One region of the Anabaena sp. PCC 7108 genome, then DNA from elsewhere that is predicted to be linked to it. Evidence: predicted binding sites of a transcription regulator. Region 1 holds the regulator's gene; the other holds the start of a gene.

Region 1 (8,067 bases):
GGTGAGGCCGTCCAGAAAAGTCCAATGCGACTTGAATGAGAGCTTCATCTAAAGGTGCAAGAAAATTACCAAAACGGACAATACCTTTTTTATTACCCACTGCTTGATATAAGGCTTGCCCCAAGGTAATACCAACATCTTCATTGGTATGGTGATCATCAATTTCCCAATCACCTTTGGCTTGAATTTCCAAGTCAAATAACCCGTGAGAGGAAATTTGATGCAACATATGATCCAAAAACGGAATACCTGTTGAGGCTTGACAGATGCCCGTACCATCAAGGTTGATGGTGACATGGACATCAGTTTCACCCGTAGAACGGTGAACTGTAGCAATGCGGGGATTAGTCATTGGTCAGTTGTCACTAGTCAGTTGTCATTAGTCATGAAAAATGGCAAGAAGTTGCCTGTTCCCTGCTAAATATCACATTCCCATGATTTCATATCCTGCATCTACATACAGGATTTGCCCGGTAATACCGCTGGCTAAATCACTACACAAGAAAGCTGCTGTATTGCCAACTTCTAACTGAGTGACCGTACGACGTAGGGGGGCTACTTGTTCAACATGATGAATCATATCTAGAATCCCACCCACCGCAGAAGATGCCAAAGTACGGATAGGCCCGGCAGATATACCATTGACCCGAATGTTTTGTTGACCTAGTTCAGCAGCTAAGTAACGTACACTTGCCTCTAATCCAGCTTTGGCTACTCCCATGATGTTATAGTTAGGAATGGCGCGAATTGCTCCCAAATATGTCAAAGTAACTATACTACCTCCTTCTGTCATCAAAGGTTTAGCAGCACCACTTAACTGCACTAGCGAATAAGTGCTAACTTCCAAAGCTTTATTGAAACCAGGACGGGATGTTTGGCTAAAATCTCCACTTAAATCATCTTTGTTGGCAAAAGCTAGGCAATGAATGAGGATGTCTATTTTCCCCCATTGCTGCTTGATCGTCTCAAAGGTCGATTTAATTTGCTCATCATTTTCCACATTGCAGGGGAGGAATAAGCTGGGGTTAAGGGGTTCTACCAATTCCGCTACTTTTCGCTCCATCTTACCTTTTTCATCTGGCAAGTAGGTAATACCTAAGTTAGCACCTGCTTTGTGGAGTTGTTGGGCAATACCCCAGGCGATTGAGCGGTTATTGGCAATACCTGTTACTAAGGCGTTTTTTCCAGACAGATTCAGCATAGAAGTTGTTAATTTGATCAACCAATAGGAGCATACTAGAATCTGAGCCTATTTTGACGAAGAAGTAGTTCAGGTGTAAGGGGTTGTAGGTGGAAAGCAAATATTTATGATGCCATTAGCTGATAGTAATTTTCAGATACTGCTCCATTGCACAAAATGTGTCAAAAATAATTTTTTGGCTCGAATTTTATGTTGTAGGGGTCAAGTAATTGATGATATTAGTGATTGTTAATGGCTAAGACCCATTACTGTATTCTAAATTCCTGTGATTTTGTTGGCTACAGGATTTTTGATAATTCTAATTAGGGAGTGCAGGTTGGCGGCAAGGAACCTACTATTTAAAATCGCTGAAAAGCCTGATAAATAAGCTTTTATCAGTTTTACTTTTTAAGTTTTAATTTCACCAAGAGTTATCAGCTATCTTGAACAACATCACCAAAATACATTAAAAAATCTTAGTTCTTTCAACTTGTTGCGTCTATATGGTTGTCCGTTGCCTTATTTGCAGTCAAGGTGTTGAATGCAACAAAATTGCTGCTGATTGTTTAAGAAGTTGTGAAGATATCAAAAACTTTTCGAGAAAAAACCTCTTCAGTTGAGTTTAGGAAACCACTTATCAATAACGGCTGGCTTAAAATAACAATAATTATGTATCATGGTAAACAAATAACTATGAAGACACAAATTTGAGTATAGGAAAAAACAGAAAGGTTGACGGTGCTTTCTTGATTTTTCAGGTGTATTCTTAGGTAATCAGTTTTTGTTTTTCCGGCATTGGGTAGGGGAAGGGAGATGATCGTGACACAAGATAAAGCCCTAGCAAATGTTTTTCGTCAGATGGCGACCGGGGCGTTTCCTCCGGTTGTGGAAACGTTTGAACGCAACAAAACTATCTTTTTTCCCGGCGATCCTGCCGAACGAGTTTATTTTCTTCTCAAGGGTGCTGTAAAACTTTCCAGGGTGTACGAGGCAGGAGAAGAAATAACGGTAGCGCTGCTGCGGGAAAATAGTGTGTTTGGTGTGTTGTCACTGCTAACGGGTAACAAGTCTGATAGGTTTTACCATGCAGTCGCTTTTACGGCTGTAGAATTACTTTCAGCACCAATTGAACAAGTGGAGCAAGCTCTTAAGGAAAATCCCGAATTATCCATGTTGATGTTGCGGGGTCTGTCTTCACGGATTCTCCAGACAGAGATGATGATTGAAACCCTCGCTCACCGAGATATGGGTTCTAGGTTGATAAGTTTTCTGTTAATTCTTTGTCGAGATTTTGGTGTTCCTTGTGCCGATGGTATCACTATTGATCTGAAGTTATCTCATCAAGCGATCGCTGAAGCAATTGGTTCTACTCGTGTCACCGTCACCAGGTTACTCGGAGATTTACGTGAGAAAAAAATGATTTCGATTCACAAGAAAAAAATTACTGTGCATAAGCCTGTCACCTTGAGTAGACAATTTACTTAAAAGCTACTGGGGGAATGAGTTGGAACAGGTTTTGTTTTCAGAAAGGACACCACAATCGGAGGTAAATCTAAAAATTGAGTAATTTCTGGCCTTGCCAATCTCTATCCCCCACCAGACTATGGTTGAAAGTAGTAGGCTGTATCTGGAAGTGTTATAACGACCGTCCAATACGTGAGCGGTAGCTGAAGATGACCACTGGGTACATCCTCATCGCAGCAATTTTAATTTTGGGAGGCGTAATTGCCACCGTGGGCGATCGCATCGGCACACGAGTTGGCAAAGCACGTCTCTCACTCTTCAACCTTCGTCCCAAAAAAACGGCGGTACTAGTCACTATTTTTACGGGTGGTTTAATTTCTGCCTCAACTCTAGCGATTTTATTTGCTGCTGATGAAGGATTGAGAAAAGGGGTTTTTGAATTAGAGGATATTCAAAAAGACCTCAGAAACAAGCGGGAACAACTAAAAACGGCAGAAATCCAAAAAAGCCAAGTAGAAAATCAGCTAAACCAAGCTAGAAAAGACCAAGCTCAAGCACAGCAAGATTTACAGGAAATCAATAAGTCATTGCAAGCGGTCAATGCCAAACAACGAATCACACAAGCCCAACTCAACCGCACCATTAGCCAACAAGCTAAAACTCAAGCTCAACTCCAAGGAACTCAAAGCCGACTGGGTGAAGTAGTTGTTCAGTACCAAAAATCCATAGCTGAACTACAGAGTCTTTATAATCAAAGAGAGATATTGCAAGCAGCTGTTGAACAATTAAAGACAGAACGTCAGCGACTATATACAGAAGCAAAAAAAGCTATTGATGAAGCCAAGACAGCTATTGAAAAACGCGATCAGAAAATTGCCCAGTTAGACCAACTTATTCAAAATCGTAATCTAGAAATTAAAAAACGAGAGCAAGTAATTGCTACAAGAGAATCTCGTCTCCAAGAATTGGAAAAACAGCAAGAATATTTAGAACAGGAAGTAGCAAGGCTAGAAAAATATTATCAGTCCTACCGTGACCTCCGTTTAGGTAAGCTGGCTTTAGTTCGCGGACAAGTCATAGCATCTGGTGTAGTTCGCGTCACTCAACCGGCTGCGGCTCGTCAGGTAGTTATCCAAATTCTACAGGAAGCTAACCGCACTGCTAATATTCAATTAGCTGAACCAGGGACAACTACTGGAAATACAGAACTATTGCGTTTAACCCAAGACAAGGTTGAGCAACTGATCAAGCAGATTGATGATGGTCGAGAATATGTGGTGCGGATTTTCTCTGCGGGGAATTATGTTAGAGGAGAAAAGCAGATAGAATTTTTTGCTGATGCATCGCGGAATCTGTTGGTATTTTCCACAGACCAGGTATTGGCGACAACCTCTGCCGATATGAAAACTATGACATCTTATCAACTGCGGCAACGAATTGATTTACTGATTTCCGCTTCTCAATTTCGCGCCCGAAATGCGGGAATAGTCGAAACTGTGCAAATAGATGGGACTTTTTTACGCTTTTTTAACCAATTACAGCAGTTTGAGCAACCTGTGGAAATTAAAGCCATAGCCGCAGCTGATACTTATACAGCGGGTCCGCTGAGAGTCAAACTAGTAGCAATTTATAATGGGCAAGTTATTTTTAGCACGTAAATTAGGTGACAGGTGACCGATGGAGAGACGCGGGGAGATGGGGACACGGGGACGCGGGGAGATGAGGAGATGAGGAAATGGGGAGATGAGGAGATGGGGAGATGAGGACACGGGGGAGATGGGGAGATGGGGACACGGGGACGCGGGGAAATGGGGAGATGAGGAGATGGGGAGATGAGGACACGGGGGAGAGAATAATTATTACCAATGACCAATCACCAATGACCAATCACCAATCACCAATCACCAATCACCAATCACCAATCACCAATGACTAATACACAACCAGCAATTTTAGGCTTTGATCCCGGTCGAGATAAATGTGGTGTAGCCGTGATGGGACTGGATCGGCAACTGTATTATCATCATGTTGTACCTGCTGCCGATGCGATCGCTCATATTGAAACACTACGACAAAAATTTCCCATTTCCTTAATTGTGATGGGCGACCAAACAACTGCCAAAAAGTGGAAACAACAATTAAATCAGGAATTAACAGATTCACTGAATATTATTTTAATAGATGAGCGATATAGCACCTTAGAAGCACGCGATCGCTATTGGCAGATGTTTCCACCCAGAGGACTCACCAAACTCTTACCAAAGGGAATGCGTCAACCTCCACGACCAATAGATGACATTGTGGCCATCCTCTTAATTGAAAGATACTTAAATCGTCTGACTGCTAGTATTTCTAATGCGAATCACAACTGATGACTGTAGGGGCGGGATCACCTACAACTCAGCCCGAATAGTAAAAGCATAATCGCCTCCTGGTTCTAACTGGTAATCTTGTGTTTCCAGAAAGCGGCCGAGAGGTTCTTTTATTAAAGCCCGACCTTGGGAAGGCTTCACAGAAAGTTCTCCCCGACGGAAATGCCACTGAAAATGCCACTCAAAATCGCCGGCGCTGACTTCACCTTCAAGAAAGCCATGTTGCCAAGATTGACGGGTGATTCTGACGTTGGCGGTTGTTTCTGGTAGACGTTTAGCACTCACTATGCTTTGTGTCAAGTATGGGATAAAAGTAAACCATGTAGGTTACTTAATCTTTATGTACCAAAAATCCCTGAAATTGACAAATTGGCAAAGGGGAGCCGGATGAGTGAAATTGTAGCAGCTATACGAACATATAAACCTTTAAAATTCTTGCTTCCACCTTTCCAGTACGTCTTTATTTACCAGTTTATCTCCCTCGTTCCAACTATATAATCTCACAGGTTCTCCCACAGATACATTTGGATTCTGTGGCAAGTCCTTTTCTAGAACTAAAAGATCCATCACATTCAATTGCCATTGTTCTTTGATTTCGTTCTCTTTTTGACCCCATAGATAAAACGTATCATTGAGCAATAGATGTACACCAATTCCTTTTTCGGTTGCCTTTTGTGCCACATCACTCACAAGGGAATGTAAGTCACAGGTAATTGATGTAGTCACAACACCTAAAACTACTACTTTGGCGCTTACAAGGACTGCTGTTTCAATTACTTTTTGAAGATGTTCTATTATTTCTTTTACGTTTTCTTCATTGATGATTTGCCAAGACTTACATTCAATAAGTATGAAAACATTTTTCACAATTATGAATAGATCAATGTCAGTGAATTTATTTTCTACCCCTATTTTGTGAAGGTCTCCTCCTAATTGAATATGTCCAGAAGAAGCAAGCCAGGATAAAAAAACTGCTGTTGATAGTACAGATTGTCCACCAGTTTTGAGAAAACGGGCTGCTAATTCATTAGGTTTATATGCAAATTCTAACTTATCCAAATTGTCAAAATGAGAATTTTCTTTACAACCTAACTGGAAATTTTCTGCACAACCATTGCATTCAACAAATTCGTTAATTTTTTCCAGCTTGTACCAGTCTTTTAATCCACAATGTGGGCATTTTAGGGCATATCCTCGGTATAATAACCCTGCTTCCAATAATGCCGGAAGATTTTGCTCTACTATATTCTTGGCATCTTTCGTATTTTTTGAATCTTTCCGGGTCAGATTTAATTCTCGTTCTAAATATCCTTTTATTTCTGAAAATTTTAATCCACTTTGTTCAGATTTATGTGAATGCTTGAATTTATTTCCATCTAATTTATTGATTTCCGAGGATTCACTAGTACCAAAAGCCCTAAATATTTTCGCTCCACCTGACATAATTAAATCTCTAGTTTTATCAAAACCTCCAAAACGTTTAATAAAACCTTTAGCATAACGAGTATGATCATTTAATTTAAAAATGAAACCTTTACTTTTTAACCATCTGGCAATAATTTCTTCGCTTTCAGGTAAATATATACGGCATTCTGCATTAGAGTAAACTAACCCCGTAACACCCTTTTCAGCAGGTCGTATAGGTTGTGTTTTCCGCTGTTGCCAATCTTTGAATAGAGGGTCTTGAGAATTTTCTGAATATTTAATTTGTTGTATGTGATTAGATAGAAGTACAGCAGAAGTTTGTGTAAAAGGTGCAGAAAACGATTCACCAGAGGCAAACTCAATTTCTGCATCATACCCAAAAAGATAATCAGAATTTTCGTGACCAGAAGGTACGATAGGGCTAAACCGTATGGATTTATCTAATGATGAAATTTCTCGTGTTGTAACAATAGATTTGCTAGAGTAAACGCTTCCTGGCTTAAAGTCAAAACCGGAATTTTGATAAAATACTCTTACAAAAATATCTCGTTCAAATTTGTTAAAAATAGTATTAATCTGGTTGGCTAAATCTATCGCTTCCTCATGTGATAAGTTCACATAAATTCTCAATTCTTGCATCGAAAGAAAAAAATTATCCAAAATTGAAATACATTCTTCTAATTTTTCAAGGAAGTCTTTTTTTGGAAAAAGAAATTTATTACTATAACCTATATCTAAACGGCGGTAGTTCCAAAAAATAGCTGCAATATTAATATCATTAGATTCATAAAGGAATAAATTACAAACTTTTTCATGATCTCGAACTGACCAGCCACCTGAAGATTGTGTATGTACAATCTCCATTTTCGTCATAGAGAGTGAGTTTGTTAATATTCCTATTGCTATTAGTAAGCTTGCCTTGAGCAAAGCTTCAATAGAATTAATGGAAATTAACCTAGCATTTAGATGATTTCGTAGGTATTCTTGATATTGATTTGATGGTTTGCCAAATTGCAGAACTATCTCATGTTCAAATATAGAATTATCTGAAATCAAGCAAATATTACTGTCCGATAAGGGATTTCTGTATATAGAATTTAAGACACGAATAATATGTGGAAATTCTCCAATTTGATAACCATTCATTGTCCGCAATCGAAGAACATGACGATGATAATTAAGATTAGCTATGTCTTCAATTCGGTCGGATGAAAGTTTTAAGCAACGACTTGGAAACTGGTCTAAAATTTCAATGACATTTTCTGGAAGGTTTTGCTCTGGCAAGAAAATATAATCAGGATTAATTGACTGTAAGGCGTACTGCAAGAGGATAAGTTTATCAGTATCATCAGGTACTGGAAAGATAGCATTTGAGAAGCCACCCCATAAATGCGTGTAAAGAGTGACGGCATTTTTCAGGTCTGTTGTTGTATTCACTAAATAAACTAAGCGGAGAGGACGCGGCTTTAGTTTCAGTATTGCCTCATTTTGCATATCTTATAAATTCTCACTGAAAAGTTGTGGGTACTTGATGGCACTCGTAATAACACTAACTTATGTACTAGTGTAGCCGCGACTTCAGTTGTTCGGCTTCTTATCATTCGACTATTCAAAAATAATTAAAAA
Region 2 (8,067 bases), 1.4 Mb from region 1:
TGCTTCTTCAACTTAGGAAGATTAGTCAATCCCAATCAAAAAGCCTTAGTTATACATTTAGAGATTGTAGAGAAGCCAGCTACTAAATACGCAAATGTAGTCTATACAGTCTACACTCGTAAAAACAATCGTTGGATACTAGTTTATAACACTACCGGCTCGAAAAAGATTGAAAAGAAAGGCAAAAAATACTTCGTAAGCCCAGAGGTAATCGAATTTAGAAAACTGCGTGCAGGTAATGATAACTTCGAGAAATCAGAAGTAAAAATTGTTACCGAAATTCGCTATGATTCCAAAAAACAACGTGAAGAAAAATTAGTCTTTGAAGATGTTTGGAATTATAGTTACATTAGGGAAGTAAGTAGTGTCCGTCAGCTAACCGTTGAGAGAACGGTCACAAGAACTAATAGGTAATCTTGTCTTATAGCATTTCCTACTCTAATGAAGTACAAAATTATCTGCGGTTATCTGCGTTTAATTATTAATGCTTGTATCTCACTAGAATGGGAATTGCTATATCGAAATCAAAACTAAAATTTCTCACATAAATTCGCTATAGCAACGGACAGGGCGGTTAGGACACAAACTGATTATAAAACCTAGACACCAAAAGACTCTTCAGACTGTCACCTGTCACCTGTCACCTGCTATACAATTCCAGCCCTAAGCGTGATGAAAAATTAGTAAATTTCAGAGGGAACAGGAAGCAACTCTTAACAGAAAAAACTCATGTTTAAAAACATGAGATTGAAATAATGACACTGTTTTTTTCGTGTCACTCTCCTTGTAAAAACATCCTTTTTTTGACTGAGCTTTAAACTCTTAAACTTTAGTTTTTTATTTGTTCACTGTTCACTGTTAAGAGTTCCCTGTTAAGAGTTCCCTTCTTTTGTAAGTGTAGAGAAATTCCCTGGAACGTCTCTACATTTACATTTGTACGGATTTAGCAATGCTAAACCAATACTGAACACTGAACGCTACTGTATAACTAAGGATACAAACCCCTGTCAGTCAAAGCTTGTGCGACTCTACCTACACCTAAAGTATAAGCAGCTAATCGCAGATTAACCTGCCTTGCTTTCGACTGTTCAATCACCTTACGGTAAGCCTGTACCATTAAATATTCCATTTCTCGGTTCACTCTTTCTTCATCCCAGAACAGGTAAGAAAGCCCCTGTACCCATTCCAAATAACTCACCACTACACCCCCAGCATTAGCTAAAATATCCGGTAACACCGTTACACCACGGGCTTCTAGGACTTGGTTAGCTTCCAATGTCACAGGTCCATTAGCAGCTTCAGCAATAAACTGCGCTTGTATTTGATAAACATTTTCCTCAGTGATTTGATTTTCCAAAGCTGCGGGAATCAAGACATCACAAGGTAAAGTCAGTAAATCTGCATTACTAATTGGTGTAGCTTGGGGGAAACCGACAACACTTCTGCGGTTTTCAGCAGCGTAGGCTTTCAAAGCCGGAATATCAAGACCAACTTCCGAAAATACACCTCCAGCACCACTGGAAACAGCAATAATTTTTGCTCCGGCTGCGTGTAATAATTCAGCCGCAGCTCCGCCCACATTACCGAATCCCTGAATCGCAACTCGCACACCTTCAAGGGATTTACCTTGATCTGCTAGTGCTTCACGGATAATAATCATTACACCCCTTCCCGTAGCCATTTCCCTTCCCAGAGAACCACCAACAGAAAGCGGCTTACCAGTCACCACACCTGGTACAGAATGACCAACATTAACAGAATAAGTATCCATCATCCAGGCCATTTCACGGGCAGAAGTACCCATATCTGGCGCGGGTATATCTACGGAAGGACCAATATCTTTAATTAACTCACTAATATAACGGCGGCTAATGCGTTCTAATTCCCCCACACTGTACTGTTTAGGATCTATAGGAATTCCACCCTTAGCACCACCATAGGGAATACCCAACAACGCACATTTCCAGGTCATTAACATTGCTAAAGCTGAAACTTCCCGCAGTGTTACAGCCTGATGGTATCGAATTCCACCTTTATATGGGCCTAAAATATCAGAATGTTGGACTCGATGTCCAGCGAGAACTCGCACTTCGCCATTATCCATTTTTACCGGAATGGAAACTGTCACAACTTTTCGGGGATGGCTAAGTATTTCTACTAAACCAGGATCAAGTTTTAATTCTTTCGCAGCCCATTCTAAATAACTACAAGCTTGGTCAAATGGGCAAATATGTGCTGGAGAGTGATTTTCCCAGACTGGACGCGACGTTGTCACCATATCATTTACTCCTCATCACGCTATGTTCGTGAACCGGATTTATATGATTAGCTTACCCTCTTTTTTTAAGAAGATGTCAATTTTGTAGTTTTTATTACAGTTTTATTAGCGTTCTGATGCATAAATTTAAATCAACATTTAATATCAAGTCCGCCTAATCACTTATCAAAAAAAATTCTCCGCGTCCCCGCGTCCCCGCGTCTCAGTATCCCCGCGTCCCCGCGTCAGCCTCAATCATCCCCTTATTCAGCAACGCCAGTTTTACCCTGTAATAAATTTGGAGATGACTAATAAATATCTCGGTCAAGAATTAAGTCCTAGGTATATAGCAATTGCCATGCAAGTGAGGTACAAGAAGAAAGAATTAACCGCAGATGGACGTAGATAAACACAGATAAGTTTGTACCTCATTAGATTAGGAAATACTATAAATAGATAAAAAATAAAATAGTGTTTTTACAAATGTATTACTAATATAATTATATTTTTTTATTTATAGGGCAGGAATTTTTAAAGTTTTAGGAATTTTATCATTCTCAAAGAGAATTTTGAGGAATTTATCTAAAGATTGAGAAAATCTTTCTTTGCTCCATACCGCAGTTGATCGGGCGTAGTATATGGGATGGTGAAGAGGCATAAATACAACTTTAGGATGAGGCAATGCACTTGCCTCTCGTGGCATTACTGCTACCCCTTGCCCTGATGCAACAAGAGCAATCATAGAAGCATGACTATCAGCAAACAGATGGATATTCGGTATGAAACCAGCTTGATAACAAGTATCACGAATACGATTATTCCGTCCTGGAAACGTTTTTTCAGACATCCCAATAAATTTTTCAGATGCAAGTTCCATTAAATTAATTGAAGAACGAGATGCTAATAAATGGGTATCTGGTATGAGAGCATCAATTACAACTTCCTTAACGCATTTAACTATAAACTCTGGTTCTAAATCATCCGGTGGATTACCCATAAAAGCAATATCAATCGTCCTATTCCGCAACGCCTTCACTTGGTCACTAGGGGGCATCTCCTGAAAACGTACAACAATGTCAGGATAGGCAGATCCAAAACAATGTAAGGCTTCACCTAAAAAACTCTGCAAGATAGTTGGAATATAGCCAACCACTAAAGGCTCATTTGTATTTGTGTAATTATTCTTGATGGTTTGAATAGCAATATTACTGCGATTCAAAATATCTCTGGCTTGTTCCAAAAAAAATTTTCCAGCGTCAGTGAGTTTCAACCCATCCGATTGTCGGATAAAGAGGATAACAGTCAGTTCATCTTCAAGATTTTTTATTTGACGGCTTAAGGCAGGTTGTGAAATATACAATTGCGTAGCAGCACGACTAAAATTGAGGTTTTCCGCAACAGCCACGAAATATTTAAGATGGCGTAATTCCATGAATTCTGTGGGGTATGCCTAAAAGTTATAACTGCCATGATTATAAGGCATTAGACTTTACTTATGTATTTTATTATGCTGAATTATTAGAAATATCATCTGTTGAATATCAATAACTCAACGATGGAAATTAACAATAGGATTACTAAGCTCCATTGAGAAATAAATAACTCTTATAAATAAAAGAAACAATGGCAACTCCAAGACAAACCTTAGACGAATTACGACAAGTCTTTACCAAAATTGCCGGAGAAGACAAACAAGTTGATCAGAAAGAATTTAAAAAAGCTTTAGGACTAAAAGACGAATATTTTGCTGATAGGCTTTTTGCTATATTCGATATTGATAGCAGTGGCACTATTAAAATAGAAGAATTTTTGACAACTGTAGAAAACCTGGTTTTTGCCACTACAGAAGATAAACTAAAATTTGCTTATCAATTACATGATATCAACGGAGATGATTCCATTGAAAAATCAGAAATTGCTCATTTAATTACTGCCAGCCTTAATGAAAATAATCTCAGTTTCAAACCAGAACAAATTAACGATTTAGTCGATATATTGTTTCTAGAAGCTGACACCGATAACAGCGGGGCAATTTCTTTTGCAGAATTTAAAAGTTTAATAGGGAAATTTCCTGATTTAATTGAAGCAATGACAGTTAGCCCTGTTAGCTGGCTCAGACCTCACAAGCAAAACTCTCAAACAGTAACTACTTTAGAAAACAAGCGGACAAAAAAAGACCACATCAAGCATTATATTCAAAACAATTGGGTCAAAATAGCTTTCTTGTCCCTCTATGTTGCTGTTAATATATTTCTTTTCTTCGGGGCAGTTGATCGATATGCAGATTTAGGCAAAAATGTATATGTTCAAATTGCCAGAGGTTGTGGTGCAACACTTAACTTCAATGGGGCGCTAATTCTCATCCCCATGCTACGGCATTTTATGACTTGGCTTCGCAAAAGTAGCCTTAACGACTATTTACCCATAGATGAAAGCATCGAATTTCATAAATTAATAGGTCAAGTCATGTTTGCCTTGGCAATTGTGCATACGTCCGCACATTTTCTCAATTACACCACCTTACCTGCGCCCTTTCTCCAAAGTTTATTGGGGACGAAAGCTGGTTTATCAGGATTTTTACTCCTGATAGTTTTCACCATTATGTGGGTAACAGCGCAAGCACCTATCCGACAAGGAGGGAAATTTGCGCTTTTTTATATAGCTCATCTGGGTTATGGTTTGTGGTTTATTCTGGCATTAATTCATGGGCCAGTATTTTGGCAGTGGGTGTTATTCCCTGTGTTGGGATTTGTGATTGAATTAGTGATCCGTTGGCGGGCTACAAAAGACGCAACATTTGTAGTTAATGCCTCCTTACTGCCTTCTAAAGTGTTAGGTTTAGAAGTGCAACGTCCAGCCTCTTTCAAATATCAACCAGGGGATTATTTATTTATAAAATGTCCCAGTATTTCTAACTTTGAATGGCATCCATTTACAATTAGTAGCGCCCCGGAAAGACCAGATGTCTTATCTTTACATATCCGCGCAGCAGGAAGTTGGACTGGTAAGTTATATCAACTTTTTCGAGAGCAAAGAGAAGAATGGATACGTTCAGATAGTAGTCAACCTGAGCAGGGAGTTCCGGTTTATTTAGATGGACCTTATGGAACACCAAGTACACATATTTTTGAATCTAAATATGCGGTGTTAATCGGTGCTGGTATTGGTGTAACTCCCTTTGCTTCGATTCTGAAAAGTATTTTGTATCGTAATCAACATAATTCTTCTAACATCAATTTGAAGAAAGTCCATTTTTTCTGGCTCAATCGAGAACAAAAAGCCTTTGAATGGTTTGTAGAATTATTATCACAAATCGAAATCGAAGACACTAACAAACTCTTTGATATCAACTTATACCTTACAGGCGCACAGCAAAAGTCAGACATGAAGTCTAGCACTCTATTTGTGGCGATGGATTTGTTACATTCTCGGACAAAGGTAGATTTGATTACAGGTTTAAAAAGCCGGACAAAAACCGGTCGTCCAGATTGGGATGAAATTTTCCGTGACTTAGCAAAACAACACGCACCCCATAAAATCGATGTATTTTTCTGTGGACCGCCTGGACTATCGACACAGTTGAAGAGTCTTTGCACAAAATACGGATTTGGCTATAGAAAAGAAAACTTCTAGCCACTATTCTTCAGTACAATCATAACAACAAAAATCGGGCTTTTTGAGATAAAAGACTATGACACTCACCGAACGGTTTAAAAAGTTCACAATCTTACATTCAAATGATATGCATGGCGACTTTTTAGCAGAGGCTACAGGTCTTGAAGAGGGTCATGTTATTGGTGGTATGTCCCTACTTTCTGGATATATCAATCAGGTGCGTCGGGACGAGAAAAACGTGCTGTTTGTTATTGCTGGTGATATGCTCCAAGGCTCGACGATTGATTCGGAATACCAAGGGATTTCCACCATAGAAATTATGAATTACCTGGCTCCTGATGTCGTTACCTTGGGAAACCACGAATTAGATTATGGGTTGCCTCACTTATTATTCCTGGAAAAGATGGCAAATTTTCCCATAGTTAATGCCAATTTATACATTAAAAAGTATAACCGCCGCTTGATGAATCCATACATTATCCTCAATGTTGATGGATTCGATATTATGTTCATCGGAATTGTCACAGAAGAAGCTCTGAGAACATTAAAACGTGATAGGAATATTGGCACTTTTATTAATTTAGAAGATGCGGCATCAGAAATTGGTAAGATTTGCAACGCCTACAAAAATGATGATATTGACTTAACCGTTATCCTCACCCACATAGGTTTTGAAGAGGATAAAAAACTGGCAGCAATGCTAGATCCAGAATGGGGTGTGGATATGATTATCGGCGGACATTCCCATACATTTTTAGAACAACCAGCCGAAGTTAATAATATTCTGATTGCCCAAGCCGGAGTAGGGACAGACCAGATCGGACGTTTTGATATTGTAGTTGATGACGATACGAATAGCATCGTTGAATGGAAATGGCAACTGCTTCCAGTTGATAATAATCTGGCTCTGCCTGATCTCGAAATCGAAAAGCTGATTGCTTCGTTCAAAGAAGATGTAGACCGCAAGTATAATCGCTTGATTGGAAGATTAGCCCATAAAATGACCCATCCCAAGCGTGAACAAGAAACTGAATTGGGAAACTTAATCGCTGATATTTTTGCTCAACTTGATAGTTTAGATGTGGTTTTTGTTGCCAGTGGTTCAATCCGAGGACAAGAATTAGGACCGCCAGTAACTTTGAGTGATCTGAAAACCGTTTTCCCTTATCAAGATACTCTTCATAAATTTCGAGTGACTGGGGTTCACTTAACCCAGATATTTGCCCATATTATGAGACCGGAAAACCGCATAGAGGGTCAAAGTGAGTATTTTCTTTCAGGTCAACCAAGGCATTAAAGCAGTTTATAATGATGCCCTGCATAGCCTGGAATCCTTAAGCATTAAGGAACAAGCTGTACAAGACAATCAACATTACACTATTTGTATGGATGGCTATCGTTACCAAAATTCGGCTCAGAATTTAGGCATTACCCATGCAGAATTAACAAAATTAGCCGACCCCAAAGTAATTGCCACTAATTATCAGGATGTCTTGGAAGAATACTTGAGCCATCATCAAAATCTTAACAGTCATATCGAAGGACGATTAGTTTACAAATAGAGATGTTTTTTAATTGTTGGCTTTGTCTATCCATGATTTACATGACCTTGAAATCAATTAATTGGAGGATTAATTAAGATGATATCTCTTCAAAATCAAACTATACCAGTAATAATAGACACGGACGGAGGTGTTGATGATGCCTTGGCTCTGATTATGGCCTTAAATTCACCGCAATTAGACTTGAAAGCCGTCACTGTTGTGGCTGGCAATATTAATGTTGATCAGGCGGCGAATAATGTCTTGCGTGTAGTCAGTATTGTTGAACCCGATACATTCCCTATAGTTGCCAAAGGTTGTGAAAAGCCTCTGATCAAACCAACCTTTAATGCCGCAGGAATTCATGGGGCTGATGGTTTGGGTGAACTTGATCGCTTTCAGGAAGCTGATGGTACACCCCGCTATCCTCAACTGACTATAAAGCCATCGGAAGAGAAGGCGATTGATGTACTGCTGAAGGCAGCCCAAGAGTACGGCGAGAGTTTGACCATTGTTGCATTAGGACCGCTCACGAATCTGGCAACAGCGATTCAAAAAGATAGTGCAACCATGCAAAAAGTAGGGACAATTGTCATCATGGGTGGGGCTGTGACTGTACCCGGAAATATTACAGCCGCTGCTGAATTTAACTTT

What was found. Region 1 encodes NtcA, which controls nitrogen genes in cyanobacteria. Its sites were predicted from a motif close to TNTGTANNNNNNNNTACANA; they were not measured.
Region 2: ANA7108_RS0104180 (Glu/Leu/Phe/Val dehydrogenase) is a predicted target of NtcA. The motif match lies at 2,360-2,379, and genes of this name have one in related genera.

What each region holds. Positions count from the first base shown of each region.
Region 1 is NZ_KB235896.1:2,189,267-2,197,333, reverse strand. Features, by position in the region: gene hisB (imidazoleglycerol-phosphate dehydratase HisB) at 1-352, opposite strand, end outside; gene fabI (enoyl-ACP reductase FabI) at 425-1,201, opposite strand; gene ntcA (global nitrogen regulator NtcA) at 1,994-2,665, shown strand; gene ANA7108_RS0110750 (DUF3084 domain-containing protein) at 2,854-4,302, shown strand; gene ANA7108_RS0110735 (pre-16S rRNA-processing nuclease YqgF) at 4,573-5,016, shown strand; gene ANA7108_RS0110730 (DUF3146 family protein) at 5,038-5,301, opposite strand; gene ANA7108_RS0110725 (hypothetical protein) at 5,443-7,935, opposite strand.
Region 2 is NZ_KB235896.1:754,443-762,509, reverse strand. Features, by position in the region: gene ANA7108_RS0104185 (hypothetical protein) at 1-414, shown strand, start outside; gene ANA7108_RS0104180 (Glu/Leu/Phe/Val dehydrogenase) at 989-2,278, opposite strand; gene ANA7108_RS26755 (LysR substrate-binding domain-containing protein) at 2,772-3,689, opposite strand; gene ANA7108_RS0104170 (EF-hand domain-containing protein) at 3,881-5,890, shown strand; gene ANA7108_RS26750 (bifunctional UDP-sugar hydrolase/5'-nucleotidase) at 5,949-7,169, shown strand; gene ANA7108_RS30795 (hypothetical protein) at 7,135-7,434, shown strand; gene ANA7108_RS0104160 (nucleoside hydrolase) at 7,513-8,067, shown strand, end outside.